Regions from separate parts of the Sporolactobacillus pectinivorans genome, predicted to be linked through region 1. Evidence: predicted binding sites of a transcription regulator. Region 1 holds the regulator's gene; each other region holds the start of a gene.
The links. Region 1 encodes LexA, which represses DNA repair genes until DNA is damaged. Its sites were predicted from a motif close to CGAACATATGTTCG; they were not measured.

Region 2: COP04_RS18915 (ImmA/IrrE family metallo-endopeptidase) is a predicted target of LexA. The motif match lies at 1,443-1,456, and genes of this name have one in related genera.
Region 3: uvrB (excinuclease ABC subunit UvrB) is a predicted target of LexA. The motif match lies at 4,473-4,486, and genes of this name have one in related genera.

Annotation. Positions count from the first base shown of each region.
Region 1 covers NZ_NXGA01000001.1:2,097,553-2,108,060, forward strand. Annotated here, with positions in the region: gene COP04_RS10070 (pyruvate oxidase) at 1-667, opposite strand, end outside; gene COP04_RS10075 (hypothetical protein) at 958-1,548, shown strand; gene COP04_RS10080 (MFS transporter) at 1,675-2,952, shown strand; gene COP04_RS10085 (ABC1 kinase family protein) at 2,970-4,649, opposite strand; gene COP04_RS10090 (phasin family protein) at 4,655-5,008, opposite strand; gene lexA (transcriptional repressor LexA) at 5,174-5,785, opposite strand; gene yneA (cell division suppressor protein YneA) at 5,956-6,252, shown strand; gene COP04_RS10105 (YneF family protein) at 6,698-6,916, shown strand; gene COP04_RS10110 (Gfo/Idh/MocA family protein) at 7,110-8,039, shown strand; gene COP04_RS10115 (CcdC family protein) at 8,086-8,574, shown strand; gene COP04_RS10120 (DUF72 domain-containing protein) at 8,604-9,455, shown strand; gene nagA (N-acetylglucosamine-6-phosphate deacetylase) at 9,543-10,508, shown strand, end outside.
Region 2 covers NZ_NXGA01000001.1:3,865,907-3,876,414, forward strand. Annotated here, with positions in the region: gene COP04_RS18900 (helix-turn-helix transcriptional regulator) at 39-212, opposite strand; gene COP04_RS18905 (helix-turn-helix domain-containing protein) at 404-772, shown strand; gene COP04_RS18910 (hypothetical protein) at 1,009-1,245, shown strand; gene COP04_RS18915 (ImmA/IrrE family metallo-endopeptidase) at 1,475-2,095, shown strand; gene COP04_RS18920 (hypothetical protein) at 2,073-2,426, shown strand; gene COP04_RS18925 (hypothetical protein) at 2,512-2,694, shown strand; gene groL (chaperonin GroEL) at 2,797-4,422, opposite strand; gene groES (co-chaperone GroES) at 4,468-4,752, opposite strand; gene COP04_RS18940 (CPBP family intramembrane glutamic endopeptidase) at 5,029-5,709, shown strand; gene map (type I methionyl aminopeptidase) at 5,805-6,569, opposite strand; gene COP04_RS18950 (redox-sensing transcriptional repressor Rex) at 6,684-7,328, opposite strand; gene COP04_RS18955 (AEC family transporter) at 7,754-8,725, opposite strand; gene COP04_RS18960 (malolactic enzyme) at 8,759-10,408, opposite strand.
Region 3 covers NZ_NXGA01000001.1:1,306,927-1,317,434, reverse strand. Annotated here, with positions in the region: gene uvrA (excinuclease ABC subunit UvrA) at 1-2,420, opposite strand, end outside; gene uvrB (excinuclease ABC subunit UvrB) at 2,428-4,398, opposite strand; gene COP04_RS06260 (AbrB/MazE/SpoVT family DNA-binding domain-containing protein) at 4,787-5,077, opposite strand; gene COP04_RS06255 (PDZ domain-containing protein) at 5,362-6,564, opposite strand; gene COP04_RS06250 (S41 family peptidase) at 6,801-8,255, opposite strand; gene ftsX (permease-like cell division protein FtsX) at 8,486-9,379, opposite strand; gene ftsE (cell division ATP-binding protein FtsE) at 9,369-10,055, opposite strand; gene COP04_RS06235 (YitT family protein) at 10,446-10,508, opposite strand, start outside.

The DNA of each region.
Region 1 (10,508 bases):
CCATCAATTCTTTTTTTGCGCCTTTTGAGCCGACACCCGCAAGGATAACCGGATTTTTTGCCGCATTAATCAATGCAACTGCATCACTGAGATCGTTTTCAACCAGGCCAGGTACTTTTTTCTCAAATACAGTGGAAAGCTGAGCCGCATGATCCGAAATTTCTCCGACAGGGATATCATCGGGTATCGAGAGGACGGCAACACCGCGTTCCTGATAGGCTGTACGGATGGCCTGATTGACAACGGTCGGGAAACTCTCCGCACTGGTAAGCTCCTTATTATATACGGCCACATCTTTGAACAGATCCACAGTATTAACTTCCTGAAAGTAATCCGTTCCGGTCAATCTGGAAGGAATATGACCGACAAGCACGAGCATTGGAACATGATCCATTTTTGCGTCATACATGCCATTTAACAAGTGGATGGCGCCCGGACCGCCAATAGCGAGACAAACACCGATCTTGCCGGTTAATTTGGCGTAGGCTGCAGCTGCCAGCGACGCAACTTCTTCATGACGGACCTGATAGAACTTAATTTTACTTTCTTTTTTTCTCAGTGCTTCAACCATTGTATCGATGGAATCGCCCGGGATGCCGTAAATATGATCGATACCCCAGTTTTCAAACAACTTGATTACTGCTTCACTTGCCTTGATCTTTCCCATAGAGAAAGTCCTCCTTCAAGTTTAATAGCTTGCTTGAAACATGACAGGATCTGTGCCTCAAGCTTTTATCTTTTTATTTGACAAATTTGTGAACCTTATGAGTCTATTTTATGACTTTTTTAAAAAAATGCAAATGCTTATGCTTTCAAAGTTATAAAAAACCATGATTTCATGATTTGTTGTTCTTCGATGCCTTAATTTTCTTAAATCTTGTTGTTAACTAGATTTTTTCTCGGAGATCTGTTAAATCTTTATTTAGAATAAAAAAGTATGAAGGAGGAGTTGACAGCATGAGTTTCGTCTCAATTATCGCGTCACCTGAAAGAGTCTCAGTCGTCAGTGATTGTCATCTGACTGATTTGGATAAAAACGGGGATCGGATTGTGTTACCCGGAACAAAACCGAGTATGGTAAAAGTATCGGAAAATCAATTAGTGGTTTGCACGGGAAGCGCATCGGCACTCAAAAAAATTAAGAAAATGTATCCTTTTCAAAAGGAAAATCATGTTTTTAATGAAACTGCGCTTGAGGCAATAGAGGAGACGATACGGCATGTGCCTTTTGAAAAACAGGATGTCCTGTTTGCTCTGGTCGATTGTTCGGGACCGGTCTCTTGCATGATTGTTTCAAATAAACCTGGTGATAGACGGCAGACGCTGGTTCCTGACCATCGCAGACTTGCCGTCTTATTCCTTGCCGGTCGGGAAATTAGTGAAGAGAATGCTAAAAGGATATCGGATGAATTTAATCGGCTCGTTCAGAGTACCGGAAAAGAAAGAACTAATCAGATCTTTGAAGCACAGAAAAAGCTCAACCAGTACGTTGCGGGACTGGATCATACAGTAAGTCAGCGCATCTATCACCTTTTGCTTGAAAAATGAAGACCATATAAAATCAGTCCCGGGTCGGAGATTAAACCGATCAGAAGGTTGTTTTTTCAATCGACGCATCTGTTTAAGATGGATCTGTAAGGTTGAAAACTATGAAGAAACGGGACGTGAAATGGTATGGCCAGGACATTTAGCATTTTTAAAAATAAGCATTACACGCTGTTGTTTTCAGCATCAGTCACCTCTCAGCTCGGCAGTGTGATCGGGATGACGGCGCTGGTTTTTTATCTTTTGGATCGTTTCAGCAATCAACCCTATCTCGCCACATTTAACGAACTGATGTCTACACTGCCTTCACTGCTTATTTTCTGGCTGGTGGGTGTGGCAGCCGATCGTATGGACCGCCAGAAAATTGCGGCTAATTGCGACCTGATCAGCGCAGGATTGTCATTAGGTTTGCTTGTTTCACTGCTTACTCATCTGCTTTGGCTCATTTTTGCCATGATATTTCTCAGGGCTGCAGTGTCCAAATTCTTTGCGCCAGCAGAACAGGCCATCATACAGGGCGTTTTAAAAAAAGAAGATTATCCCGTCGCTGCGGGATTAAATCAGATGATCAGCAGTCTGTTCATGATTTTCGGCAATGGACTTGGAGCAGTTGTGTATTGGCGGGCCGGCGCACCGGGAGCCATTTTGATTGACACCCTTTCGTTTATCGTCTCAGCAATACTGATTCGTTCGCTGAAAATTAGCAGCGAAGTACGGCTTCCTAATGGTAGTCATATTTGGCGTTCAATTAATCTGGAAATGATAAAAAATGATTTCAGCCAGGGATTTCATTATATTGCCCATAGCCGGTTGTTGATTTCACTGATCGCCAGCTTTGCCATTTTCGGTATTATCAACGGCGGTTGCAGTGTCATGCTGATTTTTATTTTAAAATATAAGCTGGCGCCGGATGCTTATCAGTATATTTCCGTCTGGGGAGGGGTGGTCTCCGGCATTGGTATATTAGCCGGAAGTCTGCTGGCCTCGCTATTTTCAGGAAAGTGGTCCTATAAAACAATGATTGTTTCTGGTTTGACTGCCAGCGGCTCATTCATTATTGCAGCGGGTTATGCACCGAATGTAGTGGTTTTCTTGGTGCTGATGTTTTTCTCCACATTGTTTATTCCATTTGTAAATGTTGCGATAGGCGGATGGATGCCCTGTGTTGTTGATCCGAAAATGATGGGGAGGGTGGAGAGCTGGAGTACGCCGATTATGATGCTTTTTCAGTCATTGACGCTTGGTTTGATTATGGCTGCCTTTCCGGCCTGGATTTCTATAGAGTCAATTTTCCTTATTGTGGGCAGCCTGACTTTCCTTTCAGCTATTTATTATACCTTTTTCGTGCGGGAGAGCTTAGACCGAATCGCCGCTGTCCCAACTGTGCGGCCTGGTTCTGAAGCGTAGAAAGCAACCGAAAAGTGTTAGAACCGCCCGGACCGGAAGATAGCGAGCATCACCAGCAAAAACATGAACAGAACGATGGTTACTGCAATATCGAGGATCGGAATCCCGTTGAAAACAGGGTGGCTTCCGAAAGTTTCACCCAGTATTATTCCGGCCAGAATAATACTGAAAGCTAGCAGAATGATGCTGAACGATATCCTGTTGGCGGCCCGATCAAGCTTGGTGAGCAGCATTTCCAGCTGAGGAAGTTCCATTTCGACATGCGTTTTTCCCTTATAAAGATGCATCAGCGTTTTCCGTAATAGTGAAGGAATTTTGATGCTGTTTTCTGCAGCATCGAATAAACTATTATAAAATTTTTTTGAAAGGTGTTCAGGATTCAGACGGTGCAACATCAATTTTCTGCCGTAAGGTTCAGCAATTTCCAGAATGCTGATTTGATCGTCAAGCGCAGTGATCAGTCCTTCGAGCGTGATCAGGGCCTTTCCAAGAAGCGTGTAATCTTTCGGAATGGAAATGCGGTACTTTTTAGTTATTTCAAATATATCCCGGACAACCAGACCAATGTGAATATTCTTAAAGGGGAGGTCATAATATTTGTCACGCAATAGTTCAAGATCGGTTCTGAACAATCTTTCATCCATACCATCAGGCATCGATGCCATGAGAAAAATAGTTCGGAAAAGAAGATCAATATCTCCTTTCATCAGGCCGATAATCAGGTTTGCAAAGTTGTGCTTCATTTCTTCATTTAAAGTGCCGACCTGACCAAAGTCGATGTAGGCGACTTTATTTCCCGGAAAGAAAAATAAGTTACCTGGATGAGGATCGCCATGAAAAATACCAGCGATTAATGCCTGATCAAGAAAAGAACGGACCAGGCGTTCAGCGATGATCCTATGATTGAATCTTTGCGATGAATCATTGACCACATCGCTATATTTGGAACCATGAATGTATTCCAGTGTCAGAACCTGTTGAGTGGAATATCGCCAATATACTTTTGGAATAATGATTTCTTCATCATCAGCAAAGTAGTGGCAGATTTTTTCAGTATTTCTGCCTTCCCTGAAGTAGTCCAGTTCAAGCCGGATTGCCTGGGAAAATTCTTCGACCAAATCGCAGATCTGAAAGCTTTTTGCCCAGGCATAGCGTTTTTCTATCAATGTCGCTAATTCCCTGAGAATTTCAATGTCATTGCTGATCACGGTCTCGATGTCCGGTCTTCTGACTTTGACAACTACACTTTCTCCGGTGACTAATTCTGCCCGGTGAACTTGCGCGATTGAAGCGGCTGCGAGACAGTCTTCCTCAAATTTGGAAAAGGCATTTTCTGTCGAGGCGCCGAGTTCCTCGCCAACGACGGCTTTAATGATTTTGGGGTCGAGAGGAGTGACATGATCCTGCAGTTTTCTCAATTCTGCAGCGATCTGTTCCGGTATGAGGTCGGTCCTGAGACTGAGCAGCTGGCCGAGTTTAATAAAGGTAGGACCGAGTTCTTCACACATAAGCCTGATTCTTCTGCCAAGAGGTTTTGCATCACTGTTCTTGCCCGAAAAATCAGAAGCAAGCTGTTTAGGGAACGAAAGCAGGTGGGACAGTCCGACATCTTTGACGATGTAACCAAATCCATATTTGACGAGCACGGTAAGAATTTCACGATAGCGCTGAATATGCCGAATGTGCTTACCAATCATTGGACTCACCTGTCTGTAGTATCATTTTCTAGACCATTACTCTCCGAAGGATGGATGGAGCAATCTTTTGAGCCTTGTTTCTCAAGATTCTCCAATCTTTCTTTCAATTTGTTATATTCCTCTATAGTAACAAATCCCAAATCTGCGATCGCTCCTTTTGTCTCTTCCCTGAAATCGTTCTTCCATTCGTTTTTTTTTAATTTTCCTTTATCATTTAATTTTGACAAATAGGATTTTGCTTCGTTTGCGGCGGTATTTCCTTCAGTTGTTAACTCATGGATGAATTTTTCCGCCTTGTCCTTGCTGATCACGGTTAAACCAAGACCGATGAGAAAAAATCTTTTCAACTGATCATTCATAGATCTCACTCCAGTCATCTTTTCTATATTTTAACCAACTTTACAGCCAAAGTATATGAATGCGAATACAGAAAAACGTGTTATTACTGAAAAACAAAAAAGCCGGGAAGAAGTTTTACCCATTCCTTCCCGACCTTATACTGTAACGGTGATCAAAACCGCTGATTAGCTTATGGTTCTGAAAACCCCGATAACCTTTCCAAGAATCGTGCAATTATCCAAAAGAATCGGATCCATGGACGGATTCTCCGGCTGCAGCCGGAAATGGTCCTCTTCCTTGAAAAAGCGTTTGACTGTTGCTTCATCCTCCTCAGTCATTGCGACGACAATTTCCCCATTTTCAGCAGTGTTCTGCTGACGGACGATAACTTTGTCGCCATCAAGTATTCCGGCATTAATCATGCTTTCTCCTGAGACATTGAGAATGAAGGCTTCGTCTTCTTCAACCATTGAAAGCGGAACGGGGAAATACTCTTCAATGTTTTCCACGGCGCTGATGGGCATTCCCGCGGTTACTTTGCCAATGACCGGAACAGGAACTGATTTTTCACTAAAAACATTACTATCGTGATCCAGCACTTCAATCGCACGCGGCTTGGTCGGATCACGCCGGATCAAGCCTTTTTTTTCCAGCCTTTCAAGATGGCCATGCACTGTGGAGCTTGAAGCGAGGCCAACGGCATTGCATATTTCACGCACCGAAGGAGGGTAACCTTTGGTTGCAACTTCATGTTTGATAAAATCCAGTATCGATTGCTGGCGATTAGAGATTCTCATTGCCCTGCTCCTTTTCATATTCTTTTGCTTATTATATCATTTGCTATCTTTCGATGCAAACATTCGTTCGAACTATTGACGCGAACTAATGTTCTTCATATAATATGATTATCGAACAAACATTCTCAAGAACATATATTCTTTAATAATGAATTATCGGAGGGATACTGATGAATGCATTTTTTCAACGTCATCAATTAAAGGGAATTTCATATGTTGCAATACTTTTGTTCATGACTGTTGTTCTTTTTTTGACACTGACAAGCCATGTGACTGCCGACAGCAACGGCTTCAGAACGATTACTGTTGAAAAGGGGGACTCACTGTGGTCCATTGCGCAGGAATATCAGCATCAGAATCCGCGACTTTCGAAGGAATCATTTATTGAGCTGGTCGAAAACGAAAACGGGCTTGTTCGCAATCATATTGAACTTGGCCAAAAATTAATCATTCCTATAAATGAATAAATTCAATCGGCTTATCTTACTTACTGGCACAAGAAAAATCTAGGAAATTATTAAATGAGACATGGCTGCCTTTTCATTTGCAAGGCAACTTTTTTATGGTATACTGTTATATAACAAAAGGTTAATTAATATGTTTGTAATGAAACAGCAAATTTTAATTGTTTAATCGCGTGTATTTCATTTTGTGAAATACCGATTAAAATATGTTAAATTCCTCTCGGTGATCTGACCTTGCCTTTCACCGACAGGTTATTTTTCATCCTCCTTCAGATGAACGCCTTACATCTTTTATATGTATAGCGTTCTTCCTTTTTTTGTGGATCCTTAATGTTTTCGATTTTCTGACAAACAATAATCAGGATTTCCAATCAAAGTATGGTTGACCTGATTTCATGGGATAGTGTAAACTGAGAAATGGAAAATTGACACAAGGAGGAACAGGCACATGCTGTGGCTATACATATTAGTGGGCATTGTCAGTCTGGCTGTTGGATTAATCCTTGGCTTCCTGATTGCCCGTAGATATATGATGAACTATCTGAAGAAGAATCCGCCGATTAATGAACAGATGCTCCGTGTGATGATGACTCAAATGGGCCAGCACCCGTCACAAAAAAAGCTCAATCAAATGATGAAAGCGATCAATAATCAGACGAAGGATTGACCCATTGGCCCAACCGGATACAGTAATCCGACTGGGCCTTTGTTATACTTGGGCATGTTTTTAGCTTAAATGGCTAGTCGTTCTTCAGAAAGAATTTAGTTCGATTTAAAATGACTTGCGTGGGGCGCTTCCGCAGATGAAAATCATGATAAAATAGAAAGCAATGGTCGTACATTTCAATGAGGCAGGGATGATGAGTATGAAAATCGGGGTCGTTGGCATTGGTTCAATTGCAGAGAAAGCCTATTTGCCAGTTTATGCTGGTTTGAAAGATGTTGAATTTCATTTTTGTACGCGCAATGCGCAGACGCTTGAAAAAATCAGTGCGATGTACCGATGGAAATATCTTTATCAATCTATCGATCAACTAATTGAAAGCGGTATCGAAGCCGCTTTCGTTCATGCTGCAACTTCAGCCCATCCGGCAATCATTTCTAAACTATTAAACGAAGGAATTTCTGTCTATGTAGACAAACCGATTGCTGACCATTATGAAACGGCGAGGGAACTTACAGAACTTGCTGAAAAACAAAAGGTATTGTTGATGACCGGATTCAATCGGCGTTTCGCACCACTTAACAACGAAGCTTTTGCAGTTCCTGGCAAATCGATGATTGTTTACCAGAAAAATCGTGTCAATGATCCCAAGAACATTCGAACCTTTGTATATGATGATTTTATCCATGTTGTGGATACAGTCCGTTATTTGCTTAATCAGCCTGTCGATAGGATTGACGTGGCTGCAAAGAAAAACGAAGCTAATCTTTACACAAATCTCAGCGTCAATTTGCATGCAGGCAACCGGATGGTCGTTACAGTGATGAGCAGGATGAGCGGGGCTAATCAGGAACGGCTTCAGATTATGTCGCCGGCCGGTGAATATATCGTGCATAATCTGACTGAACTTGAACAAATAAATGGCACGGGCAGGTTTCGGAAACAATTTAGCGACTGGACCGCGACTCTATATAAGAGAGGTTTTGTGCAGATTATTACGGCTTTTCTTGATGCTGTAAAAGCGCACAAAAGTGAGCCGATCTCGAAGGCGGATGCATTGGAAACGCATTTGATTTGTGAGAGAATAGTTCAGAAGGCAGAGAGGAAAGATGAGCCGATGAACTGAAACGAATTAATAGGTTTTAACAACACATGTTTGTGCTAGCTGGGGGATGAATAAGATAGCCGCAGAAATAATTGGATTATTGATTGGTGTGCTGTTCGCCTGCATGGTGATTTTTATCCGACTGAAGGCATCTAAGAAACCGACGAATGCAAAGAAGTTATTGCTTCCACCGCTATTCATGGCGACTGGATTTATAATGTTTATTGAGCCGAAAACATGGCTCCCTTATTGGGAAGCAGGATCGGCTTTTCTGGTGGGGATGGCCTTTTCCATATTTCTAATTAAAACGTCAAAATTTGAACGTGTTGACGATGCCGTTTATTTAAAACGATCCAAGGCATTCGTATTTATTCTCATCGGGCTGCTCGTTGTGCGCACTGTAATGAAGATTGCATTGGAACAGACCGTCAGCGTGCCGCAGACCGCTTCCTTTTTTTTCATCCTGGCATTCGGCATGATCCTGCCGTGGCGCCTTTCTATGTATCTGATGTATCGAAAATTGCTTAGAGACGGACTGACTGATTTAGACCGATAAATATTTACTGAGAAGATAGGTGGGAGCATTTGATCTGGATCGGACTGACAGGATGGGGAGACCATCCTAGTTTATATGAGTCTGACACAAAAGCTTCGAAACTGGAGCGCTATTGCAGCCATTTTCCGATTGTTGAGTGTGACAGCTCGTTTTACGCCATGCAGCCGGAAAAGAATTATGTAAACTGGGCGAATGAAACACCGGATGGATTCCGTTTTATCGTCAAAGCCTATCAAGGTATGACTGGACATCTGAGAGGGAAAACAAGTTTCAAAACCATTGGAGAAATGTTTGATATGTTTCGCATGTCCATTGAGCCGCTGCTTCAGTCAGGAAAATGCCCGATGATCCTTTTTCAGTATCCACCCTGGTTTGACTGCTCTACTGAGAATATTGAAAAGCTTCGTTATACAAAAGAAAGAATGGGAAAGGTACCCGTTGCTATTGAGTTCCGAAATCCAACCTGGTATCTGCCGAGAATAAAAACGAAAACGCTGTCATTCCTTCAAAAAGAAGGATGGATTCACACCATTTGCGATGAACCTCAAACCGAAACCGGGTCCGTTCCAATGGTGCTTTCCGGTTGGGGTGACACAGTTCTGGTCCGCCTTCACGGACGCAATCTGGCAGGCTGGCTGGATCACGGACCAAACTGGAGAAAAGTGCGCTGTCTGTACCGATACAATGGCAAAGAATTGGACGAATGGAAACGGCACCTAATGACCCTTAATCAGAAAGTCAAAAATGTGTACGTTTTGTTTAATAATAATTCGGGTGGGGATGCTGCAGGAAACGCAAAACAATTGATCAGTCTGTTAGGACTCCACTATCCCGGACTTGCACCGAAGCAACTCGGATTTTTCGATAATAACTCATTATGAAAATGAATATTTTTATTTTTTCTATCTAGATGTCTAGACATAATGACAATTCAAATGATAAAATAAGGGCAAAAGGAGCGAATAATCATGTTGAAAAGAATAATCGGCTGTACTATTTATTCGGATCATGACTGGATTGGCAACGGGAGTCTGGCATTTAATCAGGGAAAAATCGTGTCGGTTGGACACTCACTGGATCAAGGCTCAGATGAAGTTTTTCATTTTCCTTCAGAGTATAAATGTATACCGGGAATGATCGATATGCATATTCATGGGGCTAATGGCGCTGATACGATGGACGCGACACCGGAAGCGCTGGGCACGATTGCTTCAACCCTCCCCAAGGAAGCAACGACTTCATTTCTCGCTACGACAATTACGCAGTCTGAAGAGGCTATTGAATCTGCACTGGTTAATGCTGCCCAAGTAATCGGGCGACAGAAACCTGGCGAAGCAGAGATTCTGGGCGTTCATCTGGAAGGCCCGTTTATCAGCAAAGACAAGTGCGGAGCACAGCCGCAGGAATATATCTCAGATGCCGATATTGAACGCTTTGATAAATGGCAGAAACTGAGCGGTGGTCACATAAAAGAAGTGACGCTTGCCCCTGAAATAAAAGACGGACTGTCCCTTATCCGCCATCTTGCCGATCAGCATGTTGTCGCGTCAATCGGCCACAGCAATGGTGTTGATGAGGATGTCATCCGGGCTATCGCTGCAGGCGCTACCCAAGTGACGCATGTCTATAATGGCATGAGGGGCATGCATCATCGTGAACCCGGCATTCTGGGTGGGGCGCTGCTGCATCATGAATTGTATACTGAACTGATCTGCGACGGCAAGCATGTATGCCAGGGAATGGTCAACCTTGCTTATAAACTGAAAGGCAGCGATCGAATGATTCTGATTACAGATGCCATGCGTGCCAAGTGCCTGAAAAACGGCGTTTATGATCTTGGCGGTCAGGAAGTCCATGTAAAGGACGGATTGGCTGTCCTTTCATCGGGGACGATTGCCGGCAGCGTGCTGAAAATGGATCAGGCGTTAAGAAAT
Region 2 (10,508 bases), 1.8 Mb from region 1:
TATGATACCTCTCATCTTTTTGTACACAGTTTGTGACATTACTGTTCAAAAAAAATTGTCCAATCAAAGTTCAGAACTTGAGCAATTTTTTTCGCAATATCAACAGATGTGTTTCTTTCACCGGTTTCGATCATGGCATATGTTGTTCTTGCTATATTAGCTTTCTCAGCAACATTAGCCTGTGTCATGTTTCGTCGTTTCCTGACAGCAATTAACCAATCCCTCGTTTATATCATCCCCTTTTGATGACGCGTATTGTGTAACCGATTTATGTTTAAGATTATATGTCACGTTATGTGTCTAGTCAAGTATAAACTTGCAATGATTACTCTTTTCGTGTAAATAATAATATGTCACATATTGTGGAGCTATAATTATATTAATAAATTAGAGGACTGATATGATGCTATTAAAAGATAGACTCAGCCTTTTACGAACCCAGAAAAAAATGACACAGGAAGATCTAGCAAACAAGATTGGAATTGCCAGAACCACTTATGCAATGTATGAACAGGGTAATAGAAACCCTGATTATGATACATTGCAAAAATTAGCCGATGTGTTTGGCGTGACCAGGGCTTATCTGTTAGGAGATACCGACATTCCAAACTCCAATGAAAGCGTTGATGAAGAAATTCAAAAGTTAATGGAAGATCCAGACTTCACTGCAGCGTTTAAGGACATGCCGGGTAATCCTGAGGAAGCAAAAAAAGACTTGATTGGTTTTATGAAGTTTTGGAAAGAGCAGGACGAAAGAAAAAACAAAAAATGATTTTTTTACTTTCAGCTGTATACTTTTAGCATCATTCCCAGTGATATAATAACTTAATGATGTTTAAGGACCTAATGGTGATTTCTCAATCAACTTAACAAGTACATGTTAACTAATCTTTTTTCACTATCGGAGAGAAGACGGAATTCCACTACTTTAAATGCATATATCTCCTCTCCCCTATTAATTTAGTATTTTGCCGGAAAGGGCGAAAATAATTTATGGGGGAAACCATTATGAAAAAGTTTCTAAAGGTCATTACAGCTGTTGTTCTGTCATTAAGTATCCTGTCAGGCATTTCATTCACACCTCATGGAATCGCCCAAACTCAGAACACAGCTTATGCTAAGATAACTCCGCTTAGAGTGACAAGTACACATCTAACTGTACGGCGCGGTCAGTATGCTTATTTCACAGTAGAAGGGAAAAGAAGTTCAGAAGGCTACGCGACCGTTTACTATAAAGTCCGGTAAGAGCAGATCACAAACATTGGGCTATAAAAAGTCAAATAGTAAAGGCTATGCAACTTGGCGTTGGAAGGTTGGGACTCGTACCACTCCGGGCACATGGAAGGTATATGTGAACCTGGGCGGCCAAACTGACTATCTTTACTTGCATGTCGGATAAATAGACAAGCCCCCTTTACGGGCTTTTCTTTTGGTTTTATAATCGAACATATATTCCTGTATAGAGGTGATCCTATTGTACTTGCACCAAACAAAATTAGAAGACTATATCAAATATCTTTACGATTCGATAAATATATCAAATCCGGATGAGCTGGCTATGGACGAAATTGCTCAGAAACTGCATATTGAAGTCCTGCACTCCAGTTTCTGCAATAAGTCCGTTCGTTCAAACGGCCGGGTGGTCATCAATCTGAATACAAAACTGATCAGCCCTGAAGACCAATGGGAAACGTTCGGGCATGAGTTGTTCCACGCCTTGAAAGATGCCGGCAACCAGATCTACTTTCCGGTACCTCTCCGAGAGTTGCGCGAGAATAAAGCCAGAAATTTTGCCCTGCATTTCTGCATCCCAACCTTCATGCTGGATCAACTGCACTGGCCGGAAAGCGATGCCTCTCCTTTTGTGGCCGGAAAGTTCCATGTCAACCCGGCTTTTGTTGATCAGCGACTGGAACAATATCGGCATCGGATTCTGCAAAATCAGGCGGATGAATATGAGGCCATCATCTGTGAACCGGCGCCCCCCAGATACAACCTTTCGGAACAATCGCCTGAAACACAGCGCATCATGAAGCAATTAAAAACACAACTGACAGAGAAGGGCGAAAAATTTGAGATCAAGAATTTATTATGATACTGATCATGAAGGCCATCTGTTTCCGCTTTGGTATGCGATAGAAGGCACAATTGATTGGAATGACAGCAAACTTTTCTTTTTTGTCGGCGCACCATTTGAGCGAATCGGCAGCATTGATTTTGACGATGGACGCATCGGGTGCTCTGTACACGCCGGGGAGATGATGATCAATAAAGAAATGCCGGAACAAATAGGCATCAATCTGAAAGCAGTCAAATGCCGCATCAGCCAGTTTATTGAACCAGAAAAGATTGAAAGGCTGATCTTTCAAATATCCGACATAGAAGAAATTTTGCAAATCGGAAAAGAACGATTTGTTTGGATCTAGACGTTTCCTACTCTGTTGTCCTACCAAGAGTTTTTATTTTGCATCATTATCTATACGTTGCGTTAAATCACGGATGAAAAGTCTTTTGTCCCGCACATTAGTCAGGAAAAGTCCGGTTTTTCACTTTCTGAAGCATACGCATAACTCTCTTGTCGCGGCGAATGACAACCTGATCCGGATTATGGAACGGCTCGGACATGATGCAACCACAAAAAGGTTTTATCTCAATGCGGCAAAAGCACAAAAAAGAGGCTTCTCAGAAGTTTAGAACCTCACGAGAAACCTCAATTCTTAAATTATGGCACATATTCAACACATAATTCTTCAAATGTGTTCTGAATCCCTTGCTACACAAGAGGTCCAGGACTTTTTACATCATGCCGCCCATTCCGGGTGCGCCTGCAGGCATTGCAGGTTCCGGATGTTCTTCAGGCTTGTCAGCGACAACAGCTTCTGTTGTCAGCAGCATAGCCGAAACAGATGCGGCATTCTGCAGAGCGGAACGTGTTACTTTTGTAGGGTCAACAATACCTGCTGCAATCATATCTACCCATTCGTCCTTGGCTGCGTCATAGCCAATGCCGGCTTTCTGGCCTTTCAGTTTTTCAACGATGACGGAACCCTCGAGTCCTGCGTTCTCGCCGATCTGGCGAACTGGTTCTTCCAGTGCGCGGATAACAATGTTTACGCCGGTCTTTTCATCACCTTCAGCTTCAACAGCAGCAACATCCTTGATGACGTTGGCCAATGCGGTGCCGCCGCCGGCAACAATGCCTTCCTGAACAGCCGCGCGGGTTGAGTTCAGGGCGTCTTCGATACGAAGCTTGCGTTCCTTCAGTTCCGTTTCGGTAGCTGCGCCGACCTTGATAACGGCTACACCGCCGGACAGTTTTGCCAGGCGTTCCTGAAGTTTTTCCTTGTCAAAATCAGATGTGGTTTCCTCAAGCTGAGCTTTGATCTGGTTGACACGTCCGGCGATCTTGTCGGATTCACCAGCGCCTTCGACAACCGTTGTATTGTCTTTCGTCACGATGACTTTGCCGGCAGTTCCCAGCTGATCAACGGTCGTTTCTTTCAGTTCAAGGCCAAGATCGCTCGTGATGACCTGTCCGCCGGTCAGAACAGCGATGTCTTCCAGCATTGCTTTCCTACGATCGCCGAAACCAGGTGCCTTGACTGCGACGACATTGAATGTACCGCGCAGTTTATTAAGAACGAGAGTAGCCAGTGCTTCGCCTTCAACATCTTCAGCGATAATCAGCATCGGTTTGCCTTGCTGAACAACTTTTTCAAGTACAGGCAGGATTTCCTGGATATTGGAAATCTTCTTGTCAGTAATCAGGATGTATGGATTTTCCAGTACGGCTTCCATCTTATCCTGATCCGTAACCATGTAAGCTGAAGCATAGCCGCGGTCAAACTGCATACCTTCAACGACATCCAGTTCGGTTGCAAAACCCTTGGATTCTTCAATCGTTACAACACCGTCGTTGCCGACCTTTTCCATCGCTTCAGCAATCAGTCCGCCAACTTTTTCATCAGCGGAAGAAATCGATGCAACCTGTGCAATGGATGCTTTGCCTTCGATTGGTTTGGAGATTTTCTTCAGACCGTCAACTGCCGCCTGTGTTGCTTTTTCAATGCCGCGGCGAATGCCCATCGGGTTAGCCCCGGAAGCGACATTCTTCAGTCCCTCACGAATCATAGCCTGAGCAAGCACGGTTGCAGTTGTCGTTCCATCACCGGCAACATCGTTTGTCTTGCTGGCAACTTCGGAAACAAGACGAGCACCCATGTTTTCAAATTTATCTTCAAGTTCAATCTCTTTAGCGATAGTAACACCGTCATTTGTAATCAGCGGTGATCCGTATTTTTTATCCAGTACCACGTTGCGGCCTTTTGGTCCGAGTGTTACCTTCACTGCATCTGCCAGAATATCAACACCGCGCAACATGGAGCGGCGTGCTTCTTCGCCAAACTTAATATCTTTTGCCATCTTGGAAAGTCCCTCCTAAATTTTTTTGCCCGGTCTAAGTTTAAGTCAGTCAATAACAGCCAGAATATCGTCCTGACGAACAACAAGGAAAGTCTTGCCGTCATACTTGACTTCTGTGCCTGCGTATTTTGAATAAATGACTTTTTCTCCTTCTTTTACATCAAGAGCAATACGCTCGCCCTTATCGGAAACCTTGCCGGCACCGACTGCGACGATACGTCCTTCCTGCGGCTTTTCCTTGGCCGAGTCAGGCAGCACGATACCACTTGCTGTTTTTTCTTCTTTTTCCTGTGGTTCGATAACGATCCGATCACCCAATGGCTTTAACATTAAAAATACCCTCCTTAAAAACGTTAAGTTAAGTACTTTGTTAGCACTCACTTCGCCTGAGTGCTAATCCATTTAATATGATAATCAATTCCCTTTGGATTTGCAAGTTTTTCCCGAAATATTTACGAAATATCATTACTGTTTTACAAATATGGAAAACAGGCAGCATTTCTTTGCTCTTAAGCCGGTTATGATAAAATAGTAGTGACCCTTCAGGCCCTTTCTTAGCGCATTTATCAATGGCTGCCTATTCCATTTGAATATGAGGTGTTCTTTTTGGTTAAAAGATATACTGCAATCGTCGTTATTTATTTGCTGTGCTATCTCTCTCCGAAAATACCGGGTTTCATGTCCCTGGCCGATTTGTTTCCGAATCAAAGCCAGGGTTACGGCGATATTTACACAGCTGTTTTTTTTGTGACCCTGCTCTTCGTTTCACTCCTGCTTATTCCAGAGCGAAATCTGCGGATCGAAGAGAAGAAAGCCCCTCTGGGCATGTCCGTCCTTTGGGCTGTTGGCGGCGTGTTTGCTCTGTTTATCCTGCAAATTCTCGCAACGCTGATTGAGTTCTCAATTTTCGGCCAAGTATCCGCGTCCACACATACCAAGCAGATAGAAACGCTGACTAAGTATTCCCCCTTTTTCATTTTAACGGTCAGTATTATCGGACCGATACTTGAGGAAATTGTTTTCCGGAAAATTTTCTTCGGAAGCCTGAGAAAAAAAATCGGTTTCTGGCTTGCAGCTATTATCAGTTCGTTGGTCTTCGCGCTCATGCATCAGGACATCCAGCATTTACTCGTCTATTTCATGATCGGTGTATTTCTCTGTTTCACTTATCAGATGACGCGGAGAATCGCCGTCAATATGTTCATGCACGCAACGATGAATGCCGTTGTTGTCCTGTTCAGTTATTATGGTTCCGCTACAGGATTAATTTATCTGCTTAGTCGCTGAATAATCAAACATGCAACCTTGACATAAAGGGCCGGGGGAGTTCATCCCCTGGCCCTTTTTCTTGTACATTTATACAACCATTATTTTTAAACGGATCATTCAGAATCGCTGTCATTCAGAGCCGTCAGAATTTCCGGGCCATTCTTGGTAATTGCTAATGTGTGCTCATACTGTGCGGAAAGCGAACCATCGACTGTCCGCGCTGTCCAGCCGTTGCCATCGACCTTGGCGCGCCAGTCGCCCGTGTTCAGCATCGGCTCAATTGTAATCGTCATGCCTTCCCGGAGACGCAGTCCGCGTCCCGGCCTCCCATAATGAGCCACTGCCGGATCCTCATGCATGGTTGGTCCGATGCCGTGGCCGACAAAGTCACGCACGACACTCAAGCCCCTGGCTTCAGCATATTCCTGAATCGCATAGCCAATATCGCCGAGACGGTTGCCAATCACTGATTGTTTGATCCCCTCGTACAGTGCTTCTTCTGTTGTCTTAAGCAAATGCTGCGCTTCATCCGAAATCGTCCCGACCGCATAGCTCCATGCGGAATCAGACAGAGCTCCGTTCAGATTGACAACCATATCAATTGTGACAATGTCCCCATTGCGGAGGGGTTTTTTGTTTGGAAAGCCATGGCAGATTTCATCGTTGACAGACGCGCAGGTTGCAAACTGGTAACCCTCAAAACCTTTTTCTTCCGGAGTCGCACCGTGCTTCGCCAGAAACTCATTGACAAATTCCTCAATTTCCCAGGTTGTGACTCCCGGCTTGATCATCGATTTAATTTTCTCATGTGTCTGTGCAAGCAGCTGACCTGACTTCTTCATTTCTGCAATTTCATTTGTAGATTTTAACTGTATCATTTATTCTTTCCACCTCTGTGTCCTTTCCTCTTTGAAAAGAAATAAATCGTTTCTCCTCACCCGCCGACAATAAAATTGTGACATTTGTATTTTACCACTTTATTGATCCCTGAATCATTCCGCACGGTTCTCTTCCATCGCATGATTCAAGAAATAGATCAATGCCTGAAGTTCAATCGTCATATCTACATGGCGGACATACACTTCCGGCGGCAGGGAAAGCCTTACCGGTGAAAAGTTCAGAAATCCGCGGACACCCGAAGCCATCGCCTGTTCGGCAGCCTTCTGAGCCTGGTCAGCCGGTACAGTCAGGATGGCCGCCGTGATATCACGATTATCATCTGAGACAAGATCATCCATCAGATGGATTTCAGTCTCACCTACTTTTTTTCCTACCTTTGAAGGATTAATATCATACGCCTTGACAATCCTTGTGTTATTATTCTTTTGAAAGTTGTGATTCAGCAGAGCCGTTCCAAGATGTCCGACTCCGATCAGTATCACTTTTGATAATTCATCCTGATAAAGCGTCTTTTTGAGAAATTCCATTAAATGCTTTGTGTTGTACCCGTACCCTTTTCTCCCCAGTGCACCGAAATAGGAAAAATCTTTACGGATTGTTGTCGAATCAATCTGTACAATCTTCCCGAATTCAGACGATGAGATTCTTGTCTTCCCATTCGTCACAAGGCGCTGCAGAGACCGGTAGTAGAGCGGCAGTCGTTCAGCCGTTGCCTGAGGCACTTTCTGAGTTGCCATACTCCTGTCCCCCCTGATAGGCGGCTAGTTAAACTGTTCCCGGACCGCCTTTTTCTTTATCATTTCATCCAGGCATTCCTTTTTCACTATACATCATTATTATCCGGTTTTGTTATCCGATTCACAAACTTTTTAAAACATTGGTGTTCCTTTGCACAATAAAAAGATAAACGTATTTATACGTCCCGACAAACCTTCTTCACGATACCAAAGCCTTTATGAAAAGCATTGGAAGGTTGTATGCTGTTCACAGAATACTAATAAGCGAAACATCTTCACGTCGCTGTTTTCAGTATAAAAAAATAGCAATTGTCAATTAAAGCCAATTGCTAAAAATTAATCTTTTATAAACGAATGATACAGTAGCGATAGATATTATAGCTATGATGTTGCTGTTCAGCAATCAGACAGAACCCCCAGTCAAGTTAAATAAACTGAATGATCTGCATGAGAACAGGGACAACAATGACAAACAATACGGTACTCGTCGTAACCACATTCGTTGCATATTTCACATCGCCATGCGATTCATTGGCGAGGATCGGCAATACGGCTAACATGGGCGTTGCAGATTGAACGATTTGAGTTTGCACTAACATAGATGGCAAATGGGCATGTGAAAGATGCATACCGCTCAGAAGTAACACAATCAGGACAATCGGCGAAATCACGAAACGCCCTAACAAAGCAACAATCGTATCGCGGTCAAAACGAATGCTTGAGAGCCCCGCATTGTACAGAACGATACCGATATATACCAGAGACAGCGGCGTAACAATACTGCCCACATATGTCAATGTGGAATCAATAAAACCCGGGATCGGAATATTTAATAGCAGGAAAATCAGACCGGCCACAAATCCCAGTAATGGAGGTGGCAATATTTTTTTCCAGTTGATTTTGTTTTTGCCTTTTTCCTTCGTTTTGTCTCTCGTCGGATCATCATTTGAGATAAGAAAAACACCAAATGCCCATGTCGAAACGGTATTGGTAATGTAATAGATCAGAAAATAAGGCAGACTCTGATTTCCAAACAGTGCAATATTCAGAGGCAAACCGATAAAAATCGTATTTGCATTGACGACAGCATTCATAAAAATACCGCGGCGTCCCGGACGAATCTTTAACAGTTTGACCAGCCCAAAAGAAATGAGGTAAGAAATAATGACGGCAATCACCGGATATATGAGACTGCCGGACAACTGAATTAAACTGCCCCGGGTTAGATACTTTAGGACCGATACGAAAATGGATGCCGGCAAAGCAACTTTTGTGATCAGAGATGAGATGCTTTTTCCGAAGTTATCATCAAACCATTTAAATTTTTTCAAGAAATAACCCAGTGCGATCATGATGATGATCGATATGACACTTTGAATCGATTGTAGAAATACCATGCGTACAGACCTCCTTTTCTCAACGATATCGTTTTAATTTAAAACAAGTTCAGAATAGTTCGGTTCCCACTTCATGTCGGCAACAGCCTTTTTAATATCCGAAATAGGTTCTCTGTTTAACTTCTGGTCTATAACACTTTGACCAACGACTTCGGCAATGGTTTGAGAGAATTCGGTCAGTTTTGCAACAGGAGGCAAAACAGCGGCGCCGGGTTGTTCCGTATCGACGATGCCGCCCAGAGCATGGCTCGCCTGAGACAGCATTTCTCCATTGACTCGCTTTGCCGTCGAGGCGATAATACCGAATCCGAGTCCGGGATACATCAGCGCATTATTAGCTTGTCCGATCTGATAAGTAACGCCCTTGTACTCAACAGGAGCGGCAGGAATACCGGTTGCAACCAGCGCTTTGCCATCTGTCCAGGCAATCAGGTCTTCAGCTTTTGCTTCCGCCAGTTTTGTCGGATTGGATAATGGGAAAATGACCGGGCGTTCCGTATGGGCTGCCATTTCTTTAATAATTGATTCCTTGAAGGCGCCGGGTTGTGTTGATGTACCGATCATAATCGTCGGATGAACCGCTTTGACAACGGCTTCCAGATTCGTCAGCTCTCCACTGTTCGTGAATTCAGAACGGGCGTGAACGAATTCCTTTTGTCCCGGAGTCAGATCTTCCGTATCGTTGAACAACAGTCCCTGCTTGTCCACCAAGAAGAAATGCCGGCGTGCCTCTTCTTCCGATAAGCCCTGGCGTTTCATTTCATCCATAATCTGATTAGAAATACCGACGCCGGCTGTACCCGCACCGAAAACCAGAACACGCTGATCCGTTAATTTTTCCTTCGAGATGTTCATAGCTCCAAGAATACCCGCCAGAACAACAATCCCAGTACCTTGAATATCATCGTTAAATGTTGTGATCTTGTCCTGATATTTTTCCAAAATAGTCGCCGCGTTCGAACGGCCAAAATCTTCCCAGTGCACTAAAGCTTCGGGGAATAATTTTCCGGATGCCTTCACAAACTGATCAATGAAATCATAATATTTTTCCCCGCGAACCCGTTTATGTCTGTTTCCCAGATAAAGCGGATCGTTGAGCAGCTTTTCATTGTTTGTACCGGCATCAATGACGACCGGCAGCACCTGTGTGGGATTAATCCCGGCAGCAGCGGTGTATACCATCAGTTTGCCAATGGCGATATCAACGCCATTCACACCCCAATCGCCTATGCCTAAAATACCTTCTGAATCTGTGACCACAATCAGGCGGATGTCACGGCCTCCCGCAGTGTTCTTCAGAGTCGCTTCTACATCATCCGGTTCATCAATTGACAAAAAAGCGGCATCCTGTGGGTTGAGAAACAATTCATTATACTGTTCAATGGAATCCGCAACCGTAGGATCATAAACAATTGGCATAAATTCGACGACATGATCTTCCATTAAATGATAAAATAAGGTACGATTCGTATTATATAAATTCATTAAGAAAATTCTTTTCTCCAAATCAGTCGATTTACGTAAATACTGACCATAAACCTGATCCGTCTGTTCTTCAATTGTCTGAACCTTAGGTGGTAGTGTTCCTTGCAAATTGTAGGCTTTCCGTTCTTCCTTTGTAAAAGCTGTATCTTTATTCAGGAAAGGATTATTTAAAATTTCCTGTGCTGATAATGCCATGATGATTTCCCTCCTCGTTTGAAATCATGAAATTTTTTTTCCTAGCAGAGAAAACTATAACAACCTATGAAATTTATAGTCAAACCTTTAGACCATGATAAAT
Region 3 (10,508 bases), 790 kb from region 1:
CTCCGCCTGATTCGCGGCACATTTTTAAAGAATTCGAGCCCTTCCTCCACTGTCATATCAAGTACATCGGCGATGGTGTTCCCCTTATAAGTCACGTCCAGTGTCTCTCTGTTGTAGCGCTTGCCATGGCAGACTTCGCAGGGAACATAGACGTCCGGAAGAAAGTGCATCTCAATCTTAATAATGCCATCACCGCTGCAAGCTTCACAACGCCCGCCTTTGACATTGAAACTGAAACGGCCTTTTTTGTATCCGCGCACTTTGGCTTCGTTCGTTGCAGCAAAAACCTCGCGGATCATATCAAAAACACCCGTATAGGTTGCCGGATTGGAACGAGGTGTACGGCCGATCGGGGACTGGTCAATCTGAATGACGCGGTCAAGTTCACTGATTCCTTTAATTTGCCTGAATTCCCCGGGGGCGTCCCGTCTGCCGTGCAGCTTCTGGGCCAGGGCTTTGAACAGTACCTCATTGACAAGCGTACTTTTCCCTGAGCCGGACACACCGGTAACGACCGTCATGATGCCGAGCGGGAAACTGACATTGACATTTTTAAGGTTATTCGCCTTTGCACCGACTATCTTAATCGCCCGTTTCGTGGCCTTCCGGCGTTTTAATGGAATCGGTATGAACTTCCTTCCGGACAAATACTGGCCGGTAAGTGAATGTTCATTCTTCATGATCTCCTGAGGCGTGCCTTGAGCGGTAATCTGGCCACCGTGCTCGCCGGCGCCCGGGCCGACATCGATGATGTAATCCGAGGCGAGCATCGTGTCCTCATCATGCTCGACAATGATCAGTGTGTTGCCAAGATCACGCATATTAAGCAATGTATGGATCAATCGGTCATTGTCACGCTGATGAAGCCCGATGGATGGCTCGTCCAGAATATAAAGCACACCCATCAGCTGTGATCCGATCTGCGTCGCCAGCCTTATTCGCTGCGCCTCACCGCCGGAAAGCGTTCCTGCCGCCCGGCTCAGTGTCAGATAATCCAGACCGACGTCAATCAAAAATTCAGTTCTTTGTTTGATCTCGCGCAAAATCAGGCGGGCAATGATCTGTTCTTTAGGCGTTAGTTCCAGCTGGGTGAAAAATTGCAGCGTCATCCGGATAGGCATCTCTGTCACTTCACTGATATGTTTCCCGCCGATTTTGACAGCAAGCGCTTCAGGGCGGAGCCGGTAACCATGGCAAGTCGGGCAGGGTTTCTGCATCATGTATTCCGACATCTGTTCGCGGATAAAATCAGAAGTCGTCTCCTTGTAGCGCCTCCCGATATTCGGTAGAACGCCTTCGTAGTACATTTCCTTGTCGCGGACATCGCCAAATTCATTCTCATAATGAAAATGGATTCTCTCCGTTCCCGCTCCGTGAAGAATAATCTGTATCTGATCCTTAGGCAGCTTCTCCACCGGCACATTCATATCGATGCCAAAATGCGCACAAGCAGCTTTCAGCAGCTGCGGGTAATACTGCGAACTGGTTGGTTCCCAGGCCGCGATCGCACCCCCGGCCAGCGTCTTCGTCCAGTCCGGAATGACAAGATCGGGATCCACTTCCATCCGCGACCCCAATCCATCACAATCCGGGCAGGCGCCAAACGGACTGTTGAATGAAAAAAGACGCGGTTCAAGCTCACCGATTGAAAAACCGCAATACGGGCAGGAATGCTGCTCGGAAAAAAGCAGCTCCTCCCCCCCGATCACATCGACAACGGCGCGGCCCTCAGTCAGCTTACAGGCAGCTTCGAGAGAATCTGCCAGCCGCCCTTCGATTCCGGATTTGATAATAATCCGGTCAATAACGACATCTATATCATGTTTCTTGTTCTTTTCAAGTTTAATTTCTTCACTTACTTCATGCAGCTCACCGTCAACGCGAACCCGGACATAGCCCTTTTTCTTGATCTCTTCAAGAACTTTCGCCTGAGTTCCTTTTCTTCCGGAAACAAGCGGTGCAAGAATCTGCAGTTTCGTCCGCTCCGGATAAGCAAGCACGCGGTCTACCATCTGCTCCACCGTCTGGGAAGTGATCTCGATTCCGTGTGTTGGGCAGAAAGGATGACCGACGCGAGCGAACAGCAGGCGAAGATAATCATAGATCTCCGTAACCGTTCCGACCGTCGAACGCGGATTGTGGCTCGTTGTTTTCTGATCGATTGAAATCGCCGGAGACAGCCCTTCAATGGCATCGACATCCGGTTTATTCGTCTGGCCGAGGAACTGGCGGGCATAGGCCGACAATGATTCAACATAGCGGCGCTGCCCCTCGGCATAGATGGTGTCAAAAGCCAGTGATGATTTTCCGGAACCGGAGAGTCCGGTAACAACAACCATTTTGTCACGCGGAATCGTTACATTGACATTTTTCAGATTATGTTCGCGAGCACCTTTGACGACAATGTTTTCCAATACCATAAATCTTTTACCCCTCCGCCTTCAGTTCGTAGATTATGTCTCTGAGCTCGGCTGCCCGTTCAAAGTCAAGCGACTTGGCCGCCTTCTTCATTTCGCTTTCCATGTTTAGAATTGTTTTTTTTCGTTCCGTCTTTGTCAGTTTGCGTTTCTTTTTCTTGCCGGCTTTTTCTTCATCTTCCACATCATAGGTCGCTTTGATCAAATCCGGTATCGACTTTTTAATTGTTTTCGGCGTGATATGGTGCTCTTCATTAAACATGTTCTGAATTTTTCGCCGCCGTGAAGTTTCATCCATGGCCACTCGCATCGAATCCGTCACACGGTCGGCATACATGATCACCTTGCCGTTTTCATTGCGCGCCGCGCGTCCCATCGTCTGAATCAGTGAGCGTTCTGAGCGAAGGAAGCCTTCCTTGTCGGCGTCAAGAATCGCAACGAGTGAGACTTCCGGAATATCAAGGCCCTCGCGCAGCAGGTTGATTCCGACCAGCACATCGAATTCACCGCGGCGCAAATTGCGGATAATTTCGATCCGGTCCAGTGTTTTGACCTCTGAATGAAGGTAGCGTACTTTAACGCCCATTCCTTTCAGATAATCCGTCAGATTTTCCGCCATTTTCTTTGTCAGTGTCGTGACGAGCACCCGTTCATGCCGTTTGACTCTGAGGTTGATTTCATCAAAAAGATCGTCTATCTGCCCCTTGATCGGCCGAATTTCAATCAGCGGATCGAGCAGCCCGGTCGGTCGGATGATCTGTTCCACCGGTTTGTCGGAATGTTCCAGTTCATAATCGCCCGGCGTTGCCGATACAAAGACGACCTGATTGACCTTTTCTTCAAATTCCTCGAACTTCAGCGGTCGGTTGTCCTTTGCTGAAGGGAGACGAAAGCCATTGTCCACCAGCACATTTTTCCGTGCCTGGTCGCCATTGTACATCGCCCGGACCTGGGGCAGCGTAGCATGGGATTCATCCACCATGATCAGAAAATCATCCGGGAAATAATCCATCAGCGTATACGGCGCCTCACCTGCCTTCCTGAATGTCAGATGGCGGGAATAGTTTTCAATACCCGAGCAGAAACCGACCTCTTCCATCATTTCCAAATCGTAACGCGTGCGCTGTTCCAGTCTCTGGGCTTCCAGCAGCTTGCCACTATCATGCAGCACTTTCAGCCGCTCTTCAAGTTCAGCCTGAATGTTCTTGATCGCCTTCTTCATCTTTTCCTGACCCGTGACAAAGTGGGAAGCCGGATAGATTGCAACATGGTCACGTTCACCGACAATTTCTCCGGTCATCGGATCCATCTCGGTCAACCGCTCGATTTCATCACCAAAAAATTCAACGCGAATGCAATGATCATCGCGCGATGCCGGAAAAATCTCGACCACGTCCCCGTGTACGCGGAAAGTGCCTCGTGTGAAATTGATATCGTTGCGCGTATATTGAATATCAACCAGCTGCCGTAGCATTGCATCCCTGTCTTTTTCCATTCCCGGCCTCAGCGAAACAACGAGCGACTTATATTCTTCCGGAGAGCCTAAACCGTAAATGCAGGAAACACTGGCTACAATAATTACGTCGCGCCGTTCGAACAGCGAGCTGGTTGCCGAATGCCTCAACTTATCGATTTCGTCGTTAATACTTGAATCTTTTTCAATATAGGTGTCCGTCTGCGGAATGTACGCTTCCGGCTGATAATAGTCGTAGTAACTGACAAAGTATTCGACCGCGTTATTCGGAAAAAAATCCTTAAATTCGCTGTAGAGCTGGCCGGCCAGCGTTTTATTATGCGCAATGACCAGCGTCGGCTTCTGGACCTCCTTAATAACGTTGGACATCGTAAATGTCTTGCCTGTCCCGGTTGCACCGAGCAATGTCTGGTGTTTTTTGCCGCTTTCAATTCCGTTCACCAGCGCTCGGATCGCCTCAGGCTGGTCCCCCTGCGGTTGATAATTGGAAACAAGCTGAAAGTCCATTCATTCGCCCTCCAAATCACAAGAATCGTTAAGTATAATTATAACACATGTTCCCCCTAAAAAGGCAGAAAAAGCGAACAGATATTCTCAGCTCCCACTGGACATGAAATCTGGCGTAAGCACACGGGGCGTATTCCTGTAAAGAAAACCTGTTAAAGGCCAAGCTGCAGGATAGCCCTTAGTCATGACGACCATGTACAACCCGGTACCAGCCAGGCCAAAAGACGTTCTTCCGCAGGGTGTGACAACTTCGGCATTGTGCACAGGACGTTCTTAACCAAAGTTTCTTTTAGCCGGAGTCCCCTGAACTGAGTTGAAGTTTTCACTATTATATTTCTTTACATAAAAAAAAGCTTCCATGCCGAAACGACACGGAAGCTTTTTTAAATTACAAATGTGCATCTTCACCCATATATTTCTCAATTTCTTCAACAACAGATTTAGCTGCTTTCCGGCTGAGAATCAACTTGCCATTCGCCAGAACTAGATTGTCCGGTGAGACTTCATTAGTAATCTGGCAGGCCATACTCGGAATATATTTTTTAAAGATAATGCGGTCATCTTCTGTAAAAATTTCCAGCGGATCGCCTTCTTTGATATTCATGGTCCTTCTCAGTTCAATCGGAATAACGACTCGGCCCAATTCATCGACTTTGCGTACAATGCCTGTTGATTTCATATCCTAATTTTTTGCTCCTTTCCTAATATGTCTCAATTCTTAAAGTAAGCATAACACAATTAACAAAAATCAATAATAAATAACTCTTTTTTTACATACTTAAATATGCAACCAGTAAATTTAATGGAACATCCGGGAAATTAAGCCCCCCCGGCTCTCGCTTTCAGAACCTGCGGGCAGCGCACTCCTCAAAGCTGAATTCCATACTTTTCATAAGCTGGAAAAAGCGCCGGGCAGTCTCTTTATGCCGGATCACGTTCCACAAATATTATTCGACATAAAAATCATGGTTTTGTCTTTAGTTTTCCAGTCCAATGATCTGATTCCAGAAGCAGCAAACCAAGCTTATGCCCATCATCTTCGTGAACCGGGCCCTTTGCAAACCTTGGCTCGCCAAACCGGTCGGTTACTTCCAACTTGCAATAAGCCACATGTTTTTGCAGTGCCTGATAAAAATCGTAGGTACTGCTAACATCAATATCGTTGACGCGCAAGATTTCCTCACCTGGCAAGATTCCCATTCTATCACCGAGAGAGTGTGGAATCACTCCGACAACACGAATGCCTTTATTTGGCCTGATAAAATAAAACGGACGTTTTTCGCGCAGTTCGTGATGATACCATAGCAGTACGATCCGGCTGACCAGAGCGAATACACCGCCGGCTACTATTAAAATAGGCAGGTGAAGCCAGCCGCCCAGACCGGAAAAAACAAGAAATACACCCGAGGTCATCAGCAGCCAGTGCCCGGTGACCCGAATAGCCGGTTTAGGAAGCGAATGCGTAACTAGCTGTGCAATGCCCACACCAAGCGGGAACAAAGCAAAACCGAACGAGTTTCCTGCACCCTGAATGACCGGCCAGATTCCGATATGGCCGATCGGACCGGCAGAAGGGACAAGGAAAAACAGCGGAACAATCCACAGCGCGCTTGCCTCCTGAGCACCGACCATGCCGCCTCTCCGGCTGTTAATCAAACGGGGAGACGGCTGCTTAGCTCCCCATATATATACGAGAAGGCATTCTGCCAGCATTCCAACGGCAATGAAAATACCTAGCGAAAAAAAGTTAACATGGTGGATATCGGCCAGCCACTTATTAACAATGGCGTAGGGAGTACGTACATCCGGCATAAAATATGTCACAGCCAGCACCAGACCTCCGGCAACGGCCGGTGAAAGGAAGCGGAGCCGCGCTGTCAGCATAACGACCAGATAGGCACAGGAAAACAGCACGATCACTCCAAAAGGCAACGCCACGCCAGTAAGTAGCAGTACAGCGGATCCAGCCACGCCAGCAAGCAGGCCCGGTACAATGCTGGCAAAGATAATATTGAACATCCCGTAATCCTTGACGCGGAACGAACGCCGCTCACGCCTCACACGCTGCGCACTGAACAGAAACAGACCGATCAGCAGAAGGTATAATACCGGATTACAGAAAAAAAATGCGATACCGAGCAGAATTGAATGAAAGATGTCCGCCATATGCTGTTCCCCCAAATTCGATGAGCTGATAAATATTCCAATATCTTAAGAATACAGCAAGTGCACCTTATCTGTGAACCGCATAATTACAAAATCCGTCTCCAATCCGAATTTTTTGCCCAGCCAAACAATGGACGTTATTCGAGCTGTATGAACGTTTTTCGTAACTTTGATTTTTATGAAAAATAAACATGGAAAAAGCCGGAGCACCTACTCCGGCTTTTTGCTTTCTATATTTATTTAATCGCTTTTTCAATGACTTTGATCGCCATATTCAGCTGGCTGTCGTTCTTTGGATTAGCAATAGCATTCAAGGTAGCAACCTGCAGTGCTTCCGCCGTTTTCTGATCAATTATTCCGGTTGGTTTCAGTTTGTCAGAACTTTGGAAAGCTGAAACAGCCTGCTGCGTTGCTTTGCTGAAATAGCCATCCGAACGCTGCGGATTAAAGCCGGCGGCAACCAGCATTTTCTGTGCATCCGCGACATTTGGACCGGTCTGATCAAATTTCAATGTCTGACCCTTGTTCAAATTAAGTGGCGTCGCATAGAAATATGCCGGCTGATTTACTTTGTACGTTGGCTGAATACCCTTTTTATGAATCCAGTCGCCGTCTGGTGTCAGCCATTTGTCAGTGGTCAGTTTCAGCTCACTTTTGTCAGACAGTTCAATACCCTGTTGAACTGTCCCCTTGCCGAATGACTTGACACCGACTAACGGATAGCCTCCGGCCTGATTCAGCGCTCCTGCAAGAATTTCCGATGCCGACGCGCTCCCTCCGTCAATCAGACCAACGATCGGATAACTTTTCTTCTGCTTAAGTGTCGAATAAAACGGCTGTTTCTGCCCGGCCCGATCCTCAATTTGGACAATCGGTTTTTGATCCGGAACCAGCAGATTGGCCATTTTTTCCACGGCCTGCAAATAGCCACCGGGATTGCCCCGAACATCGATGATCAGGCCCTTCATCTTTTGATTCTGCAGTGAAGTCAGTGCTTTAAAAAATTCCTGATCCGTATTTTCATTGAACTGGGTAATCGCAATATAACCAATCGGTTGGCCATTCTGATGAATCATCCGGCTGTTAACCGTCTGAATCGGTATATTATCACGCTTGATTGAGAAGGTCAGTTCATTGCTGACACCCGGGCGCTTAATCTTGATCTGGACCGTCGTCCCTATTTTACCGCGAATCCTGTTGACCGCCGTATTAATATCAAGGCCTGCCGTCGTCTTGCCATTGATCGCAACAATCTGATCATTAGGCTTGAGTCCCGCTTTTTCAGCCGGAGAACCCTTAATCGATGAGAAGATGGTGAGCTGATTGCCAACCATTTGCACCTCGGCGCCGATTCCCTGGAATGAAGATGACAGCGATTGTGTAAAATCCGAGGCTGTCTGGGCATTCATATAGCTGGAAAAAGGATCGCCAAGTGCATCGATCATGCCCTGTACGGCGCCGTCATAAAGCTTGCTGCTGCTGACTTTCTGAAAGTAATCTTTCTCAATCAGATCATGGATGGCTTTTATTTTAGCGGTGTCCCCGGACGCTGCCGAACTTGTTGCAACAGCCGCCGTCCGGGGTTCCGGACGGCCCTGAGCAAAGCTGAACACTGCAAACGAACCGGCTGCTCCAACAATCAGGGAAAGCGCCATGAGCAGCACGACTACTTTGACGCTGAACTTTTTCATAAAAATTGCCTCCTCCATTAGTGTCACCAATCGTCCAGGACACCAGTGGCATCATTAAACAAAACTTAGTGACTATAATACCGTACTTTAGACAGTTTGTCTCCTCAGAGCGACTGCAGGTCCATTATGTCTTTGAAAAAGGCAGTGCTGCATTTTCTCTTTGTAATTGCCTGCTTCTAGCGTTCCCAAACAACAGAAGAAAAATCAAGGTTCCCCGCTTCCGGAGAACCTCAGACTTTCAGGAATTTACGGACGGAACTCAAGCTGCCCCAGACACCGATCACCGCTCCAATGCCAACAAGGAGCAGGCTGAGATTTGTCGTCATCGTCTGATATGGAATCAGCCGGATGAACATCTGGGATAAGTTTCCTCCAAGATTGTAATAGGCAAAGTGATAAACGATAACAACCAGAAAAACCGGAATAACCGAGCCAAGCACGCCCATAATCAAACCTTCGATAAAATAAGGCCAGCGGACAAAAGCGTTGGTCGCCCCAACCAGCTTCATGATTTCAATTTCACGGCGGCGCGCTACGATAGTCAGCTTGATTGTATTGGCAATCAGGAAAATCGAGGTGAACAGCAACCCCAAAATCAAAACAATACCGACATTTCTCGCTATATTAACGATCCGGAACATTTTTTCAACGGTGCCTTTTCCGTACCGCACATCTGATACATGCGGCAGACTTTTAACCTGGGCAGCGACGCTGACAGTCTGTTGCGGCTGCTTCGTTTTCAAAATAAAAGCATTCGGGAGCGGATTTTGATTTTTAAGATCTTCAAACGTGCTCTTATCGCTTCCAAGGCTTTTCATTAAGTCGTTCAGCCCCTGAGTTTTCGACTCATACTGGACAGATTGAACGTTCTTCACCTGCCTCAGGCTGTTTGCCAGCTGGTCCTGATCAGCCTTTGTCGCCGACTGGTCGACATAGACACGAACCTCAACATCATTTTCAATGTCTCCGGCTATTTTATTCAAGTTAAACAGCACCATCATGAAAAGTCCAACAAGAATGAGCGATACAGTCACCGCACTGACCGATGCAAAAGTCATCCAGCCGTTGCGCCCCAGACTTTTGAAACTTTCATTGACATGCCTGCCCAGAGTCCTAAGCCTCATAACCATATGCCCCCTCTTCTTCGTCGCGCACGATCATGCCGCCTTCGAGGGCAATCACTCTGTGTTTCACCGTGTTGACAATATCCCGATTATGCGTTGCCATGACGATCGTCGTGCCCTGCTCATTAATTCGTTTGAACACGTCCATTATCTGCCAAGATGTCTCCGGATCAAGGTTTCCTGTCGGTTCATCAGCGATTAGAACCGGGGGCTTGTTGCAGATTGACCTCGCGATTGAGACGCGCTGCTGCTCGCCGCCTGACAGCTGATCGGGAAAAGAACGTATTTTATGTTTTAGTCCGACAAGATCCAGTACTTCCATGACGCGGCGCTTAATCACCCGCGGAGATTCTTCAATCACTTCGAGGGCAAACGCCACATTCTCGTAAACTGTTAATTTTGGCAGAAGACGGAAATCCTGAAAGACCACCCCAATTTTACGCCGGAAATAGGGCACCTGACGTTCTCTCAGATTCGCAATATTTTTATGATTAACCAGGATTTTTCCTCTAGTTGGTTTCAGTTCTCTGAAAATCATCTTGATAAATGTCGATTTTCCGGCACCACTCGGCCCGACAACATAGATGAATTCGCCCTCTTTTACCGACAGATCGATGCCGTTCAGTGCCATCACACCGTTGGGATAAGCTTTCCAGACATTCTGCATCACAATCATGTCATCCATAATTTACTTTTCTCTGCTCCTTTTGCACCGATTTGGCCCAAGCACTGAAGACTTATCCGGCCATACCCACTTTTAAAAACCATTCGCCCGCAGACGAAATATCAGTCGGTTCCAATCAGCCAGATATTCGTTCTCTCCTGGATTATCCTTAGTCATTTCGTCACGCAATTTTGCTAAACATGCCACCTCGATGGCCCATTCGCGGTACTATGTATTTGTTCCTCAATCTTTTAACAACTTAAACAATTTTCATTATACCATTCTCACCCGGCCCATTCCGTATGAAAAATATTACATTTAAATTTCAAAATTCGACAGAAAGTGATTTTTTCGAGATCAAATCAAGATTTAAAATATATTTACAACCCGATGAACCGACCATCAGGTTCTGGTGTAAAATCCTTTTCCAAATACTTCCGTCGCATTGGTGATGATAAAAAAGGA